3 regions of the Erwinia sp. AC075 genome follow, and region 3 is predicted to be linked to each of the others. Evidence: predicted binding sites of a transcription regulator. Region 3 holds the regulator's gene; each other region holds the start of a gene.
What was found. The regulator PurR, encoded in region 3, represses purine synthesis genes. The targets are predictions, from matches to a motif close to CANGCAAACGTTTGCNTG.

Region 1: AC0IXH_RS15870 (NCS2 family permease) is a predicted target of PurR. The motif match lies at 4,163-4,180, and genes of this name have one in related genera.
Region 2: AC0IXH_RS17770 (NCS2 family permease) is a predicted target of PurR. The motif match lies at 2,038-2,055, and genes of this name have one in related genera.

What each region holds. Positions count from the first base shown of each region.
Region 1 is NZ_CEEDEU010000001.1:3,365,767-3,372,336, reverse strand. Features, by position in the region: gene AC0IXH_RS15900 (YjcB family protein) at 1-152, opposite strand, end outside; gene AC0IXH_RS15895 (hypothetical protein) at 916-1,053, shown strand; gene dgcN (diguanylate cyclase DgcN/YfiN) at 1,040-2,323, shown strand; gene soxS (superoxide response transcriptional regulator SoxS) at 2,320-2,748, opposite strand; gene soxR (redox-sensitive transcriptional activator SoxR) at 2,840-3,298, shown strand; gene AC0IXH_RS15875 (glutathione S-transferase family protein) at 3,371-4,033, shown strand; gene AC0IXH_RS15870 (NCS2 family permease) at 4,316-5,665, shown strand; gene AC0IXH_RS15865 (Na+/H+ antiporter) at 5,834-6,570, shown strand, end outside.
Region 2 is NZ_CEEDEU010000001.1:3,781,652-3,788,221, forward strand. Features, by position in the region: gene AC0IXH_RS17760 (MFS transporter) at 1-1,227, shown strand, start outside; gene yieH (6-phosphogluconate phosphatase) at 1,265-1,927, opposite strand; gene AC0IXH_RS17770 (NCS2 family permease) at 2,138-3,451, shown strand; gene AC0IXH_RS17775 (4'-phosphopantetheinyl transferase family protein) at 3,523-4,263, opposite strand; gene mnmE (tRNA uridine-5-carboxymethylaminomethyl(34) synthesis GTPase MnmE) at 4,446-5,810, opposite strand; gene yidC (membrane protein insertase YidC) at 5,943-6,570, opposite strand, start outside.
Region 3 is NZ_CEEDEU010000001.1:1,617,358-1,623,927, reverse strand. Features, by position in the region: gene punC (purine nucleoside transporter PunC) at 1-848, opposite strand, end outside; gene punR (DNA-binding transcriptional activator PunR) at 962-1,873, shown strand; gene purR (HTH-type transcriptional repressor PurR) at 1,922-2,947, opposite strand; gene cydH (cytochrome bd-I oxidase subunit CydH) at 3,232-3,321, shown strand; gene AC0IXH_RS07575 (C40 family peptidase) at 3,365-4,204, opposite strand; gene AC0IXH_RS07570 (Grx4 family monothiol glutaredoxin) at 4,577-4,915, shown strand; gene AC0IXH_RS07565 (NAD(P)-dependent oxidoreductase) at 4,969-5,814, opposite strand; gene rnt (ribonuclease T) at 5,863-6,510, opposite strand.

The DNA.
Region 1 (6,570 bases), 1.7 Mb from region 3:
GACATGCCGATACCCACGCCGGTGAAGACAAAGGCAATGCCTTTGTGGCTGGCCTGACGGCACTTCACGTTAAAGGTGCTGGCAATAAACATCATTACTGCACTAACCAGTTCCCATCTCATCAATACCAGGCTAGCGGTTAAGGTACCCATATCGTTCAAACTCCGAGATTTACTGCCCTGACAAGAGGCGGTGTCATCACCGATCCAGACGAAAAGTTGCCAGGTTGCTTTTCACTTGAACGGACATAACAGGTCACAGAAGTGTGATGACGGTCACATTATATCACTCGATTTTAAAATTTGAACAAAATTTAGGCCTGGTATGGTAGTTTTTTGTCAGTGGAACATTAAGCCTTTTATTAACTGAGGTTTACCGATTTAATTCCAAAATATGGGGAATAATCCGTATAGGGAAAGAATGAAAACCGTCTTACAGGCTATATTACTGCGCATAATTCCTTATATTTTGGAAAATAATTACTCTCCGATATCAATTTTATCTTTAATTTAAGGCAGTTAGCTTTATTTTGAGACGACAAATGACAATTAAACTCATTATAAATGATTAGCCCGATCGTCCGGTTCCACCTCTTATTTTCAACGGCACTGATGAAAACTCAGCAAAAACAGGTGCTTGATATTGCTAGCAATTAACGGGGTTGTTCCATACTTAAACCTTACTTAGCTTTTATTTGACGCGACTTAAGTCAAATTTCCTCTTTGAGATGAATCTGACCTCTTAAAAGTTGTACAACCCGCCAATGGGTTGTAGGATTTTTCATGGTAAAAATCCTTATAACTCATTCCCTTCCATTTCCACAGGGCGGGATCTCTACACCTCAAATACAGCTCACGCCATATTCGCTAAAGCGAAATGCGGTAACGGAGCAATAAAAACAATAAAGGAGGCTTTGTGTTTTCGACTGACGCAAAACAGCGCCCGCTGACGCCTGATGACGTGGCGATCCTGAGTAGCCACTACGTGTTACGGGTCCAGCACAACCAACAGGGCCACATTACCTCTGTGGAAGCACTCCGTGCACAAGGCTAATTCTACGGCTAAAAAACCGCTGCTGACCTTACGCAAAAGTCTGCAACGCATTCATCTGGTGATCATCGTGGTGTCGCTGTTGTTCAGCGGCATCTCGCTGTCGGTGCTGTCGATGTTTGCCCTGCGCAGCTATGCGGAAAACAATCTCCAGCTGGTGGCCACCACCCTCGGCTACAGCGTGCAGCCGGCGGTGCTGGCGGGCGATGCGGATGCGGCTAACGACATCGTGCGGCAAATCGGGGCGAAGGCGGAGTTTGGCCACGCCAGAATTGTCGATGCCCGTAATCGCCTGCTGGTGAACTGGCCTCCATCCGGGGCGCAACATCATCAGGGCGCCGGGGAGCTGGTCACCCACTGGATTTTCCCGCAGCCTGCCAACGTGCCAATCGTGCACAACGGCAAGGTGATTGGACAGGTGTGGTTGAGCGGTGATGCCAGCCGGGTGCTGCATTATCTTAGCCAGGCGTTGAAGTGGCTGAGCGGCAGCCTGCTGGTGACCGCGCTGCTGGCCTCGTGCCTGTCCAACCGCATGCACGCGGGGATCCTCAGCGGGCTGCAAAATATTGCCTCAGTGGCGCACGACGTACGCCGACGGCGCGCCTTCTCGCTGCGGGTGCCGTCATCGTCGATTGCCGAGCTGAACAAGCTAAGCGGGGATTTCAACAGCCTGCTGGATGAGCTGTCAGACTGGCAGACCCATCTGCAGCGCGAAAACGACTCGCTGGCCCATCAGGCACGCCATGATGCGCTGACCGATTTGCCTAACCGGACAGCGTTTGAGCAGGCGTTGCACACGCTGATGAACAATCCGCAAACCGCCGATCGGGTGGCGGTGCTGTTTATCGATGTTGACCGCTTTAAAGAGGTGAACGATACCTATGGTCACGCTGCCGGGGACAACGTGCTGACGGAAACGGCACATCGCCTGCGTGGCAGGTTGAGGAAAGATGATTTAGTGGCGCGTCTGGGCGGTGATGAGTTTGCGGTGCTGTTGGCGGGCATCGAAAACGGTGAGCAGGCGGCCAGAATGGCTGAAAACGTCATCGAAGCGATGCGCGAGCCAATCAGGCTGACCGACGGCAAGACGGTGGCGCAATCGCTGAGTATTGGCGTGGCGCTGGCCAAAAATCACCGCACCGGCGAGGCGATGATTGCCCAGGCCGATGCGGCGATGTACCACATCAAGGAACTGGGCGGCGGCTGGTACTTCTCCCCGTCATTCTGGGGACAGGATCCGCAGGCCGCGCCAAAGATGCGTAACCGGGCCTAGTTGCAGGCCGGGCTGTTGCTGTCCTGCTGCACTTTGCCGTAAGCGGAGCTGGCAAAGTCGCTGCAGTCGAAGCTGTAGCTCACCTGGCGGGTCAGCGACTGACGGCGCATGGTGTGACGGTAGGCAGTCGGCGTCTGCGAGAACTGGCGGCGGAACACGCGGGAGAAGGTCTGCTGCGAGTCGTAACCGTACTGCATGGCAATATCAAAAACCGGGCGCTGGGTCTGACTCAGCGCTTCGGCCGCCAGCGTCAGCCGACGCTCACGAATATAGCCGCCCAACGTCTGTTTGGTGACGGTGCGGAACATCCGCTGCAAATGCCACTTCGAATAGCCCGATTTCGCGGCCACTTCATCAATCGACAGGGTTTTATCCAGGTTGGTTTCAATCCAGTCGGTAAGGGTGTGGATGATGTCGTCATGCATGCTGCTCTTCTCCCTGGCGAAATAATTTCTGGTCGTCTTCTCAATGGCTGCTGAGTATAATTCCTCAAGTTAACTTGAGGTAAAGAGCTAAGTGAAAAAAAGTCGCAACTGCCCCAACAAGCGAGAACTGACCCCAGGCGACGTAGCGCAACGCTGCGGCGTGGCGGTCTCTGCGCTGCACTTCTATGAAAGCAAAGGGTTAATCACCAGCTTCCGCAATGCCGGTAACCAGCGGCGCTATCACCGCGACGTGCTGCGCCGGGTAGCGATCGTGAAAATTGCGCAGCGCATCGGTATTCCGTTGGCCACCATTGGTGACCATCTGATGCAGCTGCCGGCGGGAAACCGCATGTCGCCGAAAGAGTGGAAGGTGCTGACCGAGAAATGGCGCGAGGAGTTGGATCGGCGCATCGAAACCTTAACCCGGCTGCGTGACGATCTGGACGGTTGCATTGGCTGCGGCTGTTTGTCGATGCAGGATTGCCCGCTGCGCAACCCGGACGACAGGCTGAGCGAGCGCGGCACCGGCGCAATCCTGCTGGAGTCTTAGCGGAAGTGAGCGGCATCAGGCTGTGGCGGAGGGTCTATACTGATAACTCTTCGTATAACACAAGGTTAGAGCATGATCACCGTTCACCATCTGAATAACTCCCGATCGCAGCGTGTGCTCTGGATGCTGGAAGAGCTGGAAGTGCCTTACCAGATCAAACGCTATCAGCGTGAGAGCACCATGCTGGCCCCGGACGCGCTGAAAAAAGTGCATCCGCTGGGTAAATCCCCGGTCATCACCGACGAAAATCGCGTGATTGCCGAATCCGGCGCGATCCTTGAATACCTCGCCGAGCGTTATGACGCAGAAAATCGCCTGAAACTAAATGATGAGGACGAGCGCCTGCAGTCTCGTTACTGGCTGCATTATGCCGAAGGGTCGTTAATGCCGCTGCTGGTGATGAAGCTGATCTTCAGCCGGATGGGCAAGCCGCCGGTGCCGTGGCTGCTGCGTCCCATTGGCAATGCCTTTGGTAAGGGCGTGCAGAAAGGCTATCTGGATAAACAGCTGGCGACCCATCGCGAATTTATCGAACAGCATCTGGCCAGCCACGCGTGGTTTGCCGGCGAGCAGTTCAGCATTGCCGACGTGCAGATGAGCTTCCCGATCCAGGCGCTGACCGCGCGAGGCGGTGCCGCCAACTCCCCGGCCATCCAGGCCTGGCTTGCGAAAGTGCAAAACCGTGCCGCCTGGCAGCGTGCCCTGCAACAGGGTGGTGAAGTGAAGCTCGACTGAATGGATTTCTGCCTGAAATGCCCCTGCGTTTCAGGTTGCTGCAAATATAGGTGCGATCAGGAGTTGATAATGCACTGATAAAGGCTGGATAATCGTTTGCCTTTAAAATAGTGCGGCTTAATGCGTGACGTAGTAAACGTTTGCCTTTTTTCCGACCGTTGCCCGGCTAACGGGTTTTCGCGGTCTGTGAACAGTGCGTCCTGGGATGGTGAAACGTTGAATCAGTCAGCTTCATGCGTCACGCATCAATAACTCATAAGAAATCTCAGGGGATTTTTCACTATGTCGACTCCTTCTCATCAGCCCGGCGGTTCGCTGGACAGCTGGTTTAACATTTCTGCGCGCGGCAGTTCGGTCCGTCAGGAAATTCTGGCGGGCCTGACCACCTTCCTTGCCATGGTTTATTCGGTGATCGTGGTGCCGTCTATGCTCGGCAAAGCCGGTTTTCCGCCGACGGCGGTCTTCGTCTCCACCTGTCTGGTAGCGGGCTTCGGATCGCTGATCATGGGCCTGTGGGCCAATCTACCGATGGCGATTGGTTGTGCAATCTCACTGACCGCCTTTACCGCCTTCAGCCTGGTATTGGGACAGCATATCAGCGTGCCGGTGGCGCTGGGTGCGGTGTTCCTGATGGGGATCCTGTTCACCATCATCTCCGCTACCGGCATCCGTTCGTGGATCCTGCGTAATCTGCCGATGGGCGTGGCGCACGGCACGGGCGTTGGGATTGGCCTGTTCCTGCTGCTGATCGCCGCGGACGGCGTTGGCCTGGTGGTCAAAAACCCTGCGCCGGGCTTGCCTGTGGCGCTCGGTGATTTCGCCTCGTTCCCGGTGATGATGTCGATGGTTGGCCTGGCGGCAATTTTCGGTCTGGAAAAGCTACGCGTGCCGGGCGGCATTCTGCTGACCATTATCGCCATTTCCATTCTCGGGCTGATTTTTGATCCGGCGGTGAAGTACCAGGGGCTGTTTGCCATGCCAAGCCTGAATGATGCCAATGGTCATTCGCTGGTGTTCAGCCTGGACATTCTGGGTGCGCTGAAGCCTGCGGTACTGCCAAGCGTGCTGGCGCTGGTGATGACTGCGGTGTTCGACGCCACCGGCACCATCCGTGCCGTTGCCGGGCAGGCTAACCTGCTGGACAAAGACAATCAGATCATCAACGGCGGCAAGGCACTGACCACCGACTCGGTCAGCAGCATCTTCGCCGGTCTGGTGGGCGCATCGCCTGCGGCGGTGTATATCGAATCGGCGGCCGGAACGGCGGCGGGCGGCAAAACCGGCCTGACGGCAATCGTCGTCGGCCTGCTGTTCCTGGTGATCCTGTTCCTGTCGCCGCTGGCCTATCTGGTGCCGGGTTATGCCACGGCACCGGCGCTGATGTATGTCGGCCTGCTGATGTTGAGCAACGTATCAAAAATCAATTTTGACGATTTTGTTGATGCGATGTCCGGCCTGCTGGCCGCGGTGTTTATCGTGCTGACCTGTAATATCGTGACCGGCATCATGCTGGGCTTCGGTTCACTGGTGATTGGCCGTATTTTTGCGGGCGAATGGCGCAAGCTGAACGCTGGCACGGTGATTATCGCGGTGGCGCTGGTGGCATTCTATGCCGGCGGCTGGGCGATCTAAACCGTCAGGGGCCGCCCGTCGGCCCCTGATTTTAGCCTTTAAATGCATTAATCCCCCGATAGCGCACTTCCTGTTTTTAAACCCACCGCATTTTTGTTTTACTATTCTCTCAGGTCGATCGTTCCGACTGGCATTTGTGTATTTCGCAGGAAGACAGATAAGGACAACATGGAAATCTTCTTTACCATCCTCATTTTGACGCTGATGGTGTCGCTCTCAGGCGTCGCTGCCCGCATCATTCCGTTTCAAATCCCGCTGCCGCTGGTGCAGATCGCCATGGGTGCCTTGCTCGCCTGGCCGACGTTTGGTTTGCACGTCGACTTCGATCCCGAGCTGTTCCTGGTGCTGTTTATCCCGCCGCTGCTGTTTGCCGATGGCTGGAAAACCCCGACCAGTGAGTTTCTGAACCACGGCCGCGAAATTATCGGGCTGGCGCTGGTGCTGGTGTTGATCACCGTGGTCGGGATTGGCTATCTGATTTACTGGCTGGTGCCGGGCATTCCTTTGCTGGCGGCCTTTGCGCTGGCAGCGGTGCTGTCACCGACCGATGCCGTGGCGTTGTCCGGCATTGTCGGGGAAGGGCGCATCCCGAAGAAAATCATGGCGATTTTGCAGGGCGAGGCGTTGATGAACGATGCCTCTGGCCTGGTGTCGCTGAAGTTTGCCGTCGCGGTCGCGATGGGCACCATGGTGTTTACCGTCTCCGGGGCCACCATCGAGTTCCTGAAGGTCGCCATTGGCGGGCTGTTAGCCGGTATCGCCATCTGCTGGCTGTACGGTAAATCGCTGCGTCTGCTCAGCCGCTGGAGCGGTGATGACCCGGCGACGCAAACCGTGCTGCTGTTGCTGTTGCCGTTTGCCTCTTACCTGATCGCCGAACATATCGGCGTGTCCGGGATCCTGGC
Region 2 (6,570 bases), 2.2 Mb from region 3:
AAGACGCCCGTAAAGGGCGCTACTCCGGGCAAGGCCATGCTGGCGGCGATCAGCGGCTATGCAATGGACGGCTTCGATCTGCTGATTCTGGGCTTTATGCTGCCCGCCATCTCAATTTCACTGGCGCTCAGCCCTTCGCAGGCGGGCTCACTGGTGACCTGGACGCTGATTGGCGCGGTACTGGGCGGCATTATCTTCGGCCACCTGAGCGATCGCTTTGGACGCATCCGCGTACTGACCTATACCATCCTGATGTTCTCAGTGTTCACCGGCCTGTGCGCGGTGGCGCAGGGTTACTGGGATCTGCTGGCCTACCGCACCTTAGCGGGCGTCGGGCTGGGCGGGGAATTCGGCATTGGCATGGCGCTGATTGCCGAAGCCTGGCCTGCCAACAAGCGTAACCGCGCGTCGGCCTGGGTCGGTATCGGCTGGCAGCTGGGCGTGTTACTGGCGGCATTTATCACCCCGTTCCTGCTGGGCTACATTGGCTGGCGCGGCATGTTCCTGGTCGGGTTACTGCCGGCTTTCGCCTCCTTTATTATCCGCCGTGGCATGGGCGAACCGGCGGGATTTACCCAACATGTGGATGTGAATCAGGGCCTTTCGTTCTCAGCAAGGCTTAAGCTGCTGGTCAAGGATCGCGCGACCGCCAAAGCCAGTCTGGGGATTTTCATCCTCTGCTCGGTGCAGAATTTTGGCTATTACGGCCTGATGATCTGGATGCCAAGCTACCTTTCCAGCAATTTCGGCTTCTCACTGACCAAGTCAGGGCTGTGGACAGCGGTGACGGTGATCGGCATGACCTTTGGCATCTGGCTGTTTGGCGTGCTGGCGGACCGCTTCGCGCGCTGGAAGATTTTCCTGCTTTACCAGTTTGGTGCGGTGATTATGGTGATCGTGTATGCGCAGCTGCGCGACCCGACCGTGATGCTGTTTACCGGTGCGGTGATGGGGATGTTTGTGAACGGGATGATTGGCGGTTACGGTGCTCTGATTTCGGACACCTACCCGGCGAAGGTGCGGGCAACGGCGCAGAACGTGTTGTTCAACCTCGGCCGTGGCGTGGGCGGCTTTGGCCCACTGGTGATTGGTCTGCTGGTGATCCACCTGTCGTTTACCGCCGCAATTACCCTGCTGGCGCTGATTTACCTGCTGGATATCTTCGCCACCCTGTTCCTGCTGCCCAAAAAGCAGGGCACGGAGGATTCGCTGGGCGCGATTGGCTGATCGGCTCAGGGGCGAAGAGATTCGCCCCTGACGCCGCTTAGCGGGTGATGTTCCAGCCTTTTGCCCGCCACAGTGCAGGCAGTTCGGCCATCTCGGTGAAAGGGGTGACCAAAGGGTGATCCAGCGGCTTATTATGCGCATCCGCGCAGAAGTAAAACACCGGAATGCCTGCCGCAATACCGGCCTTCGCTCCCGCTTCAGAGTCATCAATAAGAATGCACTGCCCGATGGGAACGTTCATCTCGCGGGCGGCGTGGTACATCAATTCCGGATCGGGTTTCCAGCTGCCAATGTCATAGCCGCTGTAAAGGCGATCGGTAAACCACGGCAGCATCTCCGTCAGCCCCAGCGAGTGCTGCATTTTTGGCACCGTCCCGTTGGATACCACGCACATCGGCACGGTGATCTGCTCAAGCAGCGCTTTTGCGCCGGCGATCGGCTTCAGTTCCAGATCGAACAGCCGCGCCACTTCTTTGCGGTACGCCGGTTCGAACTCCTCTTTGCTGACGCTGAGATGATGCCCGGCGCACACCTCGGCAATAATGTCGTACAGCTTGACGCCTTTATACTTTTCAAACATCTCCTGCAGTGAAAGGTCGCCGCCAAACTGCGCGAAGGTATTCACGTAGGCCTGGGTACAAAGCAGTTCACTGTCCACCAGCGTTCCGTCGCAATCAAAAAATACACAGCCAACAGTCATCGGTGTCTCCCTGAGTTTTTTTACGGTCGCTCCACTTTGACTTACCTGCGGCTGAATTGCGACTGAGAAATGTCAATTCCAGTTAGTGGTTGTGAACGTCTGTAAAACGCGGCGCAACCGGTTGCGAAAAAACCTGTCGGTTAGCTCCCAAAATCAGAATTTTAGGTTAGGATAGCCGTCGACAACTTTTCTCCGTTTTGGAATCACATAATGACTAATCCAGGCCTACTACAGCGGATCTTTAAACTGCAGGAACACGGCACGACCGTCCGTACCGAAGTGATTGCAGGTATCACCACTTTCCTGACGATGGTGTATATCGTTTTTGTGAACCCACAGATCCTCGGTGTGGCGGGCATGAACACCCAGGCGGTGTTTGTCACCACCTGTCTGATTGCCGCGTTCGGCAGCATCCTGATGGGCCTGGTCGCTAACCTGCCGGTGGCACTTGCGCCGGCAATGGGCCTGAATGCCTTCTTTGCTTTCGTTGTGGTCGGTGCGATGGGCATCTCCTGGCAGGTGGGTATGGGCGCCATCTTCTGGGGCGCGGTTGGCCTGCTGCTGCTGACCATTTTCCGCGTCCGCTACTGGATGATTGCCAATATTCCTGCCAGCCTGCGCGTGGGGATCACCGCCGGTATCGGTCTGTTTATTGCGATGATCGGCCTGAAAAATGCCGGCATCATCGTTTCCAACAAAGATACGCTGGTGGCGGTCGGTAACCTGACCTCACACAGCGTGCTGCTGGGTGCGCTGGGCTTCTTTATTATCGCCATTCTGGCTTCCCGCAATATTCATATCGCGGTGCTGGTGTCGATTGTGGTGACTACGCTGATTGGTCTGGCGATTGGTGATGTGAAATACGGCGGCGTCTTCTCCGCCCCAACCGGCATCACCTCGATTGTCGGTCAGGTGGACCTGGCCGGATCGCTGAACGTTGGCATGGCCGGCATCATCTTCTCCTTTATGCTGGTTAACCTGTTCGACTCCTCCGGTACGCTGATTGGCGTCACCGATAAAGCGGGTCTGACCGATGAGAAAGGCACCTTCCCACGCATGAAGCAGGCGCTGTTCGTTGACAGCATCAGCTCGGTGGCCGGTTCTTATATCGGCACTTCTTCCGTGACGGCCTATATCGAAAGCTCATCCGGTGTTTCCATCGGGGGCCGTACCGGGTTAATGGCGGTGGTGACCGGGATCCTGTTCCTGCTGGTGATGTTCCTGTCACCGCTGGCGGGCATGGTTCCAGCCTATGCGGCGGCGGGTGCGCTGATTTATGTTGGCGTGCTGATGAGCTCAAGCCTGGCGCGCGTGAAGTGGGATGACCTGACCGAAGCCGTTCCGGCCTTCGTCACGGCGGTGATGATGCCCTTCAGCTTCTCCATTACCGAAGGGATTGCGTTAGGCTTTATCTCTTACTGCGTGATGAAGTTTGGCACCGGTCGCTGGCGTGAAATCAGCCCCTGCGTGGTGGTTGTCGCGCTGCTGTTTGTGCTGAAAATCGTGTTTATCGACGCGCATTAATCGCGTTAAGCAGGCCAGCTCCGGCTGGCCTGTGGCTTTCTCAACGCCGGCGTTCGCCGCGTTTCCCGTGCCTATCCCTGAAACACTTTCTCTGCTGGCAGGCTGGTCAGACGCAGCATGCGTTGGCCCATCGCCGGTTTGTTGACCTGAATATCCTGCAGTCGCGTCCAGTTCTTCTCTTCGTCAGACTCCCAAAGATGCAAACGCTCGTTGCCGGGTGACAACGCACAGGACCAGATCAATAAGGGTTCCACGTCGGAAACCGCCTGAATATCGGGATACTCCAGCGAGCGTAAGCGGCCAGAGGCGGGATGCAGCCGCAATGACTCGCTGCTGCCTTCTTTCACCCCGGTCAGCTTCATCAGGCTTTTACGCATTGCCCACAGCTGGATAGCGGCTTCGCTGGGGTCGGTTTGCGCATTAATCCAGGCGCGTTCACCGGAAGAGAGGCCTTGCAGATACTGCTCCTGCGTTTGCCTGCTGTGCGCACGGACAATTTCAATGCCCAGCCCGGCATGACCGCCATCTTCTGCCAGCAGGACGCCAATAATGTTACCGGCATAGGCCAGGCTGAAGTCAGGAAGATCGGGGTCGGCAAACACCGGGCGGCCACATGCGCTTAGCGTCATTTCCGGCAGCTGTGAAAGGCCATAAACGCGCAGCATCAGGTCAGCCAGCAACGCGCGGGCTGCCAGATAACGCACACGGCGCTTTTCAGCCAGCGTGCTGGAGAAATCAAGCAGGGGTTGTGAGAGTCGCTGTACCGAGGGGAGACCCTGGGTAAGGGTGCGGCGTGCAAAATGACTGGCCATCTGTCGCTCCGTGAAAATGGTCGGAAAATCATCGGGGCTATTGTAAGAATTTTCTTAGCAAATATCACCTCACTTTACGTGGAAGTGCAGACTTTCAGATTAAGATCATGTTTTTGGCGCTAGCTGAGCAGCATTGGACGTTTTGCAGAGAAAAGAGGGGAAACGGGCGTTTCCCCTTTGATTTATTTACCGATGCAGAAGCTGGAGAAGATGCGGCCCAGCAAATCATCGGAGGTAAACTCGCCGGTGATTTCGCTTAACGCCTGTTGCGCCACTCTCAGCTCTTCCGCCAGCAGTTCGCCAGCACGGGCGCCCAGCAGCTGCTCTCTTCCCTGGAGTAAGTGAGTAGCTGCTAACTCAAGCGCCTGCAGGTGACGACGACGCGCCAGGAAGCCGCCTTCCATGTTGCCGGAGAAGCCCATGCTCTCTTTCAGATGGTTGCGCAGCACGTCAATGCCGTCGCCGGTGCGGGCCGATAGCCGAATAAGTGAGTGGCCATTCACTTCCGTCAGACCTTGCGCCTCGCCGGTGACGTCCGCTTTGTTACGCACCACGGTGATCGGCAAAGTCGCGGGTAAACGGGCAATAAAGTCTGGCCAGATTTCGGCAGGCTCGGTGGCGCCGGTGGTGGTGCCGTCAACCATAAACAGCACGCGATCTGCCTGTTCGATCTCGTTCCACGCACGTTCGATGCCGATGCGCTCAACTTCGTCGCTGGCTTCGCGCAGTCCGGCGGTATCAATGATATGCAGCGGCATACCGTCAATATGGATGTGCTCGCGCAGCACGTCGCGGGTGGTACCGGCGATATCGGTCACAATCGCCGCCTCACGGCCTGCCAGCGCATTCAGCAGGCTGGACTTACCGGCATTGGGGCGACCGGCGATCACCACCTTCATGCCTTCCCGCAGCAGGCTGCCCTGACGCGCTTCGGCCCGCACGCCATCCAGATCGGCAATCACCTGTTCCAGCTGCGCTTCGATTTTGCCGTCTGACAGGAAGTCGATCTCCTCATCAGGGAAGTCGATAGCCGCTTCGACGTAGATTCGCAGGTGAGTAAGTGCTTCCACAAGATGGTTAACGCGCAGCGAAAACGCCCCCTGAAGGGAGTTCAGCGCCGAGCGCGCCGCCTGTTCAGAACTGGCATCAATCAGGTCGGCAATCGCCTCAGCCTGCGCGAGGTCCAGCTTGTCATTGAGGAAGGCGCGTTCTGAGAATTCGCCGGGACGGGCGATACGCAGGCCAGGCATGGCGACAATGCGCTTAAGCAGCAGGTCGAGGATCACCGGGCCGCCATGACCCTGCAGTTCCAGCACATCTTCGCCGGTAAAGGAGTTCGGGCCTGGGAACCACAGCGCAATGCCCTGGTCCAGCGCTTTCCCGTCGGTATCACGGAAGGGCAGATAGTCGGCGTAGCGGGGTTTAGGCAGCTTGCCCAGCAGTGCCTGAGCAACCTCAGCGGCTTTGCTGCCGGAAATGCGCAGGATGCCCACACCACCGCGGCCTGGCGGCGTCGCCTGGGCGACGATAGTCTCGCTATGACTCATATTCGGCTCTCTTTTTTTGGCAAAAAAATAAGGCGGTCAGTGACCGCCTTATAGTACACCCTTCCTCTTTCTCACTGCCCGCGTATTGGCTGCAATGAGAAATCCTCCGGGTGAAGCATCTTTTAGTGAAACTTATGCTTTCTTCTTGTCACGGCTGTGTAAGCCACGTTTTTCCAGGCCGCGATAAATCAGCTGCTGCTGGATAATGGTGACCAGGTTACTGACGATGTAGTACAGCACCAGACCAGACGGGAACCACAGGAAGAACACGGTGAAGATCACCGGCATAAAGGTCATGATCTTCTGCTGCATCGGGTCGGTCACGGTGGTCGGCGACATCTTCTGAATGAAGAACATCGTTACGCCCATCAGGATCGGCAGGATGTAGTACGGGTCCTGTGCAGACAGGTCATGGATCCACAGTGCAAACGGCGCATGACGCAGTTCAATCGAGCCCATCAGCATGTAATACAGCGCCAGGAAGATTGGCATCTGGATAACCAGCGGCAGACAGCCACCCAATGGGTTCACTTTCTCTGCTTTGTACAGCGCCATCATTTCCTGGCTCATACGCTGCTTATCTTCACCGATACGCTCACGCATTGCCTGAATCTTCGGCTGCAGCATGCGCATTTTCGCCATGGAGGTGTACTGCGCTTTAGTCAGCGGGTACATGATGCCACGAACGATAAAGGTGATAACGATAATGGAGAAGCCCCAGTTACCGATAAAGCTGTGCAGGAATTTCAGCAGTTTGAAC
Region 3 (6,570 bases):
ACAATGCTGAGTGAATAGATTGCCAGTAACCAGGGCAGCAGGGAGCGGCCTTCAGTGTGTTTCAGCAACGTGCGGCAGCCGAAGCCGCCAATCAAAAAGGCCAGCGTCTGAGGCACGTAGCTCAGCCCAATGTCACCGGGAGACATGCCAAGATTGCCAAGAATGAAGGGCGAACCGGTCAGCCAGGCAAAGAAGCTGGCTGAACAGGCGGCATAAATCAGCACGTTACCGCTGTAAACCGGCGATTTTAACAGGCTGAAAAAGCCCATTTTCTTCACGCCATCCACCACCGGCTTCTTCACCGTTGGCGCGAGGAACAAGGTGGAAATCAGCAGCACCACCGCGACCAGCAGAAGCGCGACAAAAATGGCGCGCCAGCTGAAATGGTTGAGTAACCAGGCGCCCAGTAACGGCGCGAGCGCAGGCGAGAGTGCCACTAACGGCATGATGGAGGCGAATACGCGATTTGCCTGGCTGGCGGAATAGCGGTCGACAACCAGTGCCTGCCAGCTGACGGCAGCGGCACAAATCCCCACCGCTTGCACAAAGCGCAACGCCAGCAGGGCAGCAGCAGAATCTACCCACCACATCGCGCCACAACTGACGGCGAACAGACTCAGACCCATCAACAGCACAGGCTTACGGCCAATACGATCCGACAACGGACCCCAAAACAGCTGGGCGATGGCAAAACCCGCCAGGAACAGGCTGAGGCTGGCGCTGATGATCCCGGCATCGGTTTGCAGGTCTTGTTGCATGGCACCAAAGGCAGGCAGGTACATATCGGTAGCGAGGAAACCTGCCACGCTTAACAGCGCCAGGTAAACAATAAATCCTTTCGAAGGCATTCTTTTGCTCTTTATTTGTGATGAACGAAACGCCGCAGAGTGTAATCGCGTGCCATACAGCTTGTGAAACGGTAATATTTGCAGGTTGCGTTCAAAAATATTGCAGGCAGATTATGTGGTCAGAACATTCCCTTGAAGTGGTTGATGCAGTTGCCCGCAGCGGCAGTTTTACCGCTGCCGCCGCAGAGCTCCATCGCGTACCCTCAGCCATCAGTTATACCGTGCGGCAGCTGGAGGAATGGCTTGCCGTGCCGTTGTTTGAGCGTCGCCACCGTGATGTGGTGCTGACCGATGCGGGACGGGTATTTATCCAGGAGGGCCGCAGTGTCATCAAAAAAATGCTAGCCACCCGACGGCAGTGCCAACAGGTCGCTAACGGCTGGCGAGGGCAAATTAATATCGCCGTCGATCGCATCGTTAAATCTCAGCGCACCCGACAGCTGGTAGTCGACTTTTATCGGCACTTTCCGGATATGGAACTGCATCTGTCAGCAGAAGTATTTAACGGCGTCTGGGATGCGTTGGCCGATGGGCGGGTGGATGTTGCCATCGGCGCGACACAGGCTATCCCGGTAGGTGGCCGCTTCGCCTTCCGCAATATGGGCGCGCTCAACTGGCGCTGTGTGGTCGCCGCGGATCATCCGCTGGCACGTCAGCACGCAGAAACCAGTGAAGAGGCCATTGGCGAATGGCCTTCACTGGTGCTGGAAGATACCTCAAGAGCCTTGCCGAAACGCACCACATGGACGCTGGATAATCAGCGGCGGTTGGTGGTGCCAGACTGGGAAAGCGCGTTTGACTGCCTGCTGGCGGGCTTGTGCGTGGGGATGGTGCCGGGCCATCTGGCGCAACCGCTGCTGCAAAAGGGCGCTTTGCATGAACTGACGCTGGAAGGCGGATTTCCGGACAGTCCGTGCTGCGTGAGCTGGTCTGAGCAGCAGGCTTCACCGGCGCTGAGCTGGTTGCTGGATTATCTGGGTGACAGTGACACGCTGAACAGTGAATGGCTGAAGGAAGAGCCCTGAGTCAACATAGTGTGCCGAGGGAGAATTCGCCCTCAGCACTGAGCGGGACTAGCGGCGATAGTCCAGGAAGGGACCATCGGCAACCGAACGGCGTTCGATCAACGTAGGATGTACTTCAATCGTCTGCGGTTCTTCACGCTTGCTGGTGATACGATCTAACAGCATATCGAAGGCGGTTTCGCCCAGCTGTTCTTTTGGCTGGTGAACCGTGGTCAGGGCCGGTGTGAAGTAACGGGCGTTGCGTACGTTATCGTACCCGATCACCGATATATCCTGCGGAACGCGCAGGCCCATCTCATCAGCCGCACAAATTGCGCCCATCGCCATCACATCGCCACCGCAGAACACCGCCGTTGGACGCTGCTTCTGCGAGAGGATTTGCTGCATCGCCTGGTGACCTGATTCAGGTTCGAAATTGCCCTGAACCAGCCACTCGTCACGCAAGGTAATCCCCGCTTCAGACAATGCTTTCATAAATCCGGCAAGACGGCCACCGCCGGTGTTACGCTCCATCTGACCGGGTATGACACCAATATCTCGATGCCCACGGTCGATCAGATAACGGCCAGCCAGATAACCGCCTTCAAAGGCGTTGTCTTCTACCGTATCGGTAAAGTCACCGCGCGATTTGCCCCAGTCCATCACCACCATAGGAATATTGCGGTTATCTTCTAGCATGGTGATCAGCTCGTCCGGGTATTCGGAACACATCACCAGCAGGCCATCCACGCGTTTCTGCGCCATCATCGACAGATAGGCCTGCTGCTTGGCAAGATCATTGTGGGCGTTACCGAGGATCAGCGTGTAGCCTTTGGCAAAACAGCGGTTTTCAATGGCTTCAATAATTTCGGCGAAATAGGGCGCCTCGCTCGAAGTAGCCAGCAGCCCGATGGTTTTGGTGTGATTCACCTTCAGACTACGGGCAACCGCGCTGGGTGAATAGTGGAGCGCCTTAATGGCGGCCCACACGGCTTCCCGCGTTTCTTCTGCAACGAAACGGGTCTTGTTGATGACGTGGGAGACGGTGGTGGTGGACACCCCGGCTTGCTTTGCCACATCTTTAATTGTTGCCATGAAATAACTACTCCTGCGCCTATCTTAACTGTTTGATAAGCCTGTTGTTAATCGTTTGCCTGGTGAGATCGAAAACCTGACGTCTGAAGTCGTTTTTTAGTTGCTGTCCGGAGTCGTCAGGAAGGAAAAAGCGCTGATTAAAGACCGCTAAACACCTTAAGGTGCGGGCCGTTGCGCAACAAAAAAAGAATTCTAACAAGGCTTGGCAGAGAAAACGAGATTTTTACCGTCAAGTATGGGAAAATTGATGGCATCATAAACTGTAGGGCTATTTAGGATTAAAAATGGATACCGATCTGAAGTTCTCTTTACTGACCACGGTTTGCGCACTGTTGATGATTATGGCGTTTAGCTTCACCGCGATTATGCATTAAGTGCAAACAGGGCCGGTCTGACGATCGGCTCTGAGTATTTCCGCTATCGAATGGTTTTTGGCGTCATCATCCGGCGGGCACCAATATAGTGGCGCTGCCAGTAATCATCTGCCAGAGCGCTGACCTGAATATCCTTGCCAGTACGTGGCGACTGAATAAACTTCCCACCACCCAGATACACGCCAACATGATCTGCCGTCTCGCGCCCGTTAATGCGGAAGAAGACTAAATCGCCTTTCTCCAGCTCATCACGCTTTATCGAAGCCGCATCATGCAGGTGATACATCTCATTCGCCGTGCGCGGGATTTTAAACTTCACTAAATCCTTGTAGGCATACCACACCAGGCCGCTGCAATCGAAGCCGGTTTTAGGCGACGTTCCGCCCCATTGGTAAGGTTTACCCAGCTGGCCCATCAGTTTGGTCATCGCGGTTTCACGGGCTTTTTGATAGCGGGCGCGGTGAGCTTTACTTAACTTTAATGGCGCAGAAACAGAGTCTGACGTCAGCTCTTCAGCAGTATCGACAACCTTGCCACGATGGCGGCCATAGCGTTTTTTTCCGGCGTTTAAGGTGGTTTTCTTTTTGTATTTGCTGGAGTGCAACGGGGCAGTCTGAACAGAGGCGGTTTGCAGCGAAGGTTTCTTTTTAAGCTTCAACTTTTGTACTGAGGTTAAGCGAGATTTTTTGCTGGTGGATTCTTTAACTTTTTTGGTGCTGTTGGCTTTAACCGGTCGGCGTTTACGTCGCTCATCCTCTCGGGCAGGCGTGCCGCTATCTGCCTTATGATGATTTGCATTAATAGGGGCATGTGGCGATGCGTGCGCCATATTGAAAAACAGCTGGGCAAAGGCCAGCATGAAGAGCGTGATAAGTAAACGCATCGTTACCATTAACAGTTTGTGCTACGACCAGAGGCCACAGCTTGCCAGAAACAGGGAGTTCTGCCTTTCAGCAGCGTCATTTTGCAATTCTAATCTAACTCATTAACAAAAGGTAAGGTCTTTTTTGTTTCAATGATACAGAGCAAGTAAAAACTGTAAAAATTAGCCAAATCAGCTGTTTATCTGCGCAAAACCTGTGCTTTTCTCATGCATTAATCCAGCGAAAGCAATAGGAAAATGTTATTTTAACGCTATCGCCTGCACGCTGGCGGCTCTGAGGGCGTGCCCAACTGTTAAAAAATGTCGTTTTCATCGGGCCCGCACAGTCGCTACAATAAATAGACACGAAGTATCCGATTAAGGAAGCCATTTATGAGTACTATTGAAAAAATTGAGCGCCAGATAGCAGAAAACCCGATTCTGCTGTACATGAAAGGCTCACCAAAACTGCCAAGCTGTGGCTTCTCTGCCCAGGCCGTTCAGGCACTTTCAGCCTGTGGCGAGCGTTTTGCCTACGTTGATATTCTGCTGAACCCAGAAATTCGTGCTGAGCTGCCTAAATACGCCAACTGGCCAACCTTCCCACAACTGTGGATTGACGGTGAACTGGTCGGCGGTTGCGACATCATTATTCAGATGTACCAGCAGGGTGAACTGCAGCAGCTGATTAAAGATACCGCGCAAAAATACCCTTCTGACGCCGCTGAATAAGCCCGTCAGAAGCAGAAAAGGCAGGCGTGATGAGCGCCTGCCTTTTTTTATGCTTATTTTTGCTGCTGCAGAAAAGCGTTAAGCAGATCGGTGAAATCTCCGCCTTGTTGCTGATCCTCAGCCATCTGACGGCAGAAGGTGGCAAGGGCGTGAAAAAGCGGCTCGTCGGGCAATTCGCGGCCATTTAACGTCGCAATCTCTTCCATTTCTGGCGCCCAGCGCCAGGCCTTGCTGTACATATCCGGAATAGCCTTGCGCAAACGCGCCAGCAGTGCCGGCTGGCTCGCCTCCATTTCCTCAAGCAGTGCTCCGGCAGCGCCCACCCGACTGGCGTTAATCAGCATCAGCGCAGACAGCAAGGTGATGCCTTTATTGATCCCGGCGTAGGACATTTTTAACGCCGACGCCGCGCCAGTCTGCGCCTGCATGATTTTGACCCGCAATCCGAACCTCTCCAGTTCCGCCAGAGAGTCAGCCCGATCGCCCGCAAACCAAAATTGCGGACTTTCATCTTCAGGGGACGCCGGCGGCAGACCGATAATCGCGCCATCGACAAACCCCGCGCGGGTAGGCGCAATCGTTGCGGCAACCCGTTTCAGGGTATCTTCACCGATGGCATTGCAGTCGACATAAAGGGGTTTGGTCTGGGCAGCACTCAGCAGAGGAGCCAGAAACTCCGCCAGCGTCACCGCTGAGGCGGGAGGGACGATAGAGAGGATGACATCGGCGCGCATCAATTCTTCCGCACTGACCGGCGTCATCCCAGCCTGTTTAGCGCGTTCAGCTGTTGCCTGGGAACGACCTTCGATTAAGGTCAGCACTTCAAGATGATGGTGGGTGAGCAGCCCGGCAATGGCAGATCCCATGGCACCGGGCGCAACGACAGCAATTGTTTTCATTCAGCATCTCCACATTAGGTCAGCAGAGTATGGCTGAAAGTTAGCAGGCTAGCTTTCTTCTGCGATCGGCAGCGGCCAGCCACCGAGGCGTTTCCAGCGGTTTACCAGTTCACAGAACAGGTCGGCAGTCTGCACGGTATCGTACAGCGCGGAGTGTGCCTGGCTGCTGTCAAAGGCCATTCCCGCAGCGGCGCAGGCCTTGGCCAACACGGTTTGTCCCAGCACCAGTCCGCTCAGTGCCGCCGTATCGAAGGTCACGAAGGGGTGGAACGGGTTGCGCTTTAACCCTGCACGGTCAGCAGCGGCATTGGTGAAATTAAGGTCGAAGGTGGCATTGTGGGCCACCATAATGGCGCGATTGCAGCCGTGATCCTTAATCCCTTTGCGCACCAGTTTAAAAATGGCATGCAGGGCATCATATTCACTCACTGCACCGCGCAGCGGATTCGACGGATCGATACCGTTAAAAGCCAATGCTTCGGGTTGCAGAATGGAACCTTCAAACGGCTCAACGTGGAAATGGAGCGTTTCGTCCTTCTCCAGCCAGCCATTCTCATCCATTTTCAGGGTGACGGCGGCTATTTCCAGTAATGCGTTGGTCTTCGCATCAAAACCGGCGGTTTCCACATCAATTACTACCGGATAAAAACCGCGAAAACGGCTGCTGAGGGCGTTCAGTTCGTTCGATTCAGACATCAGGATCTCATTGGCGAAAAAATGCAGCGCGCATTATGGCAAATTTCACCACGAGATGCA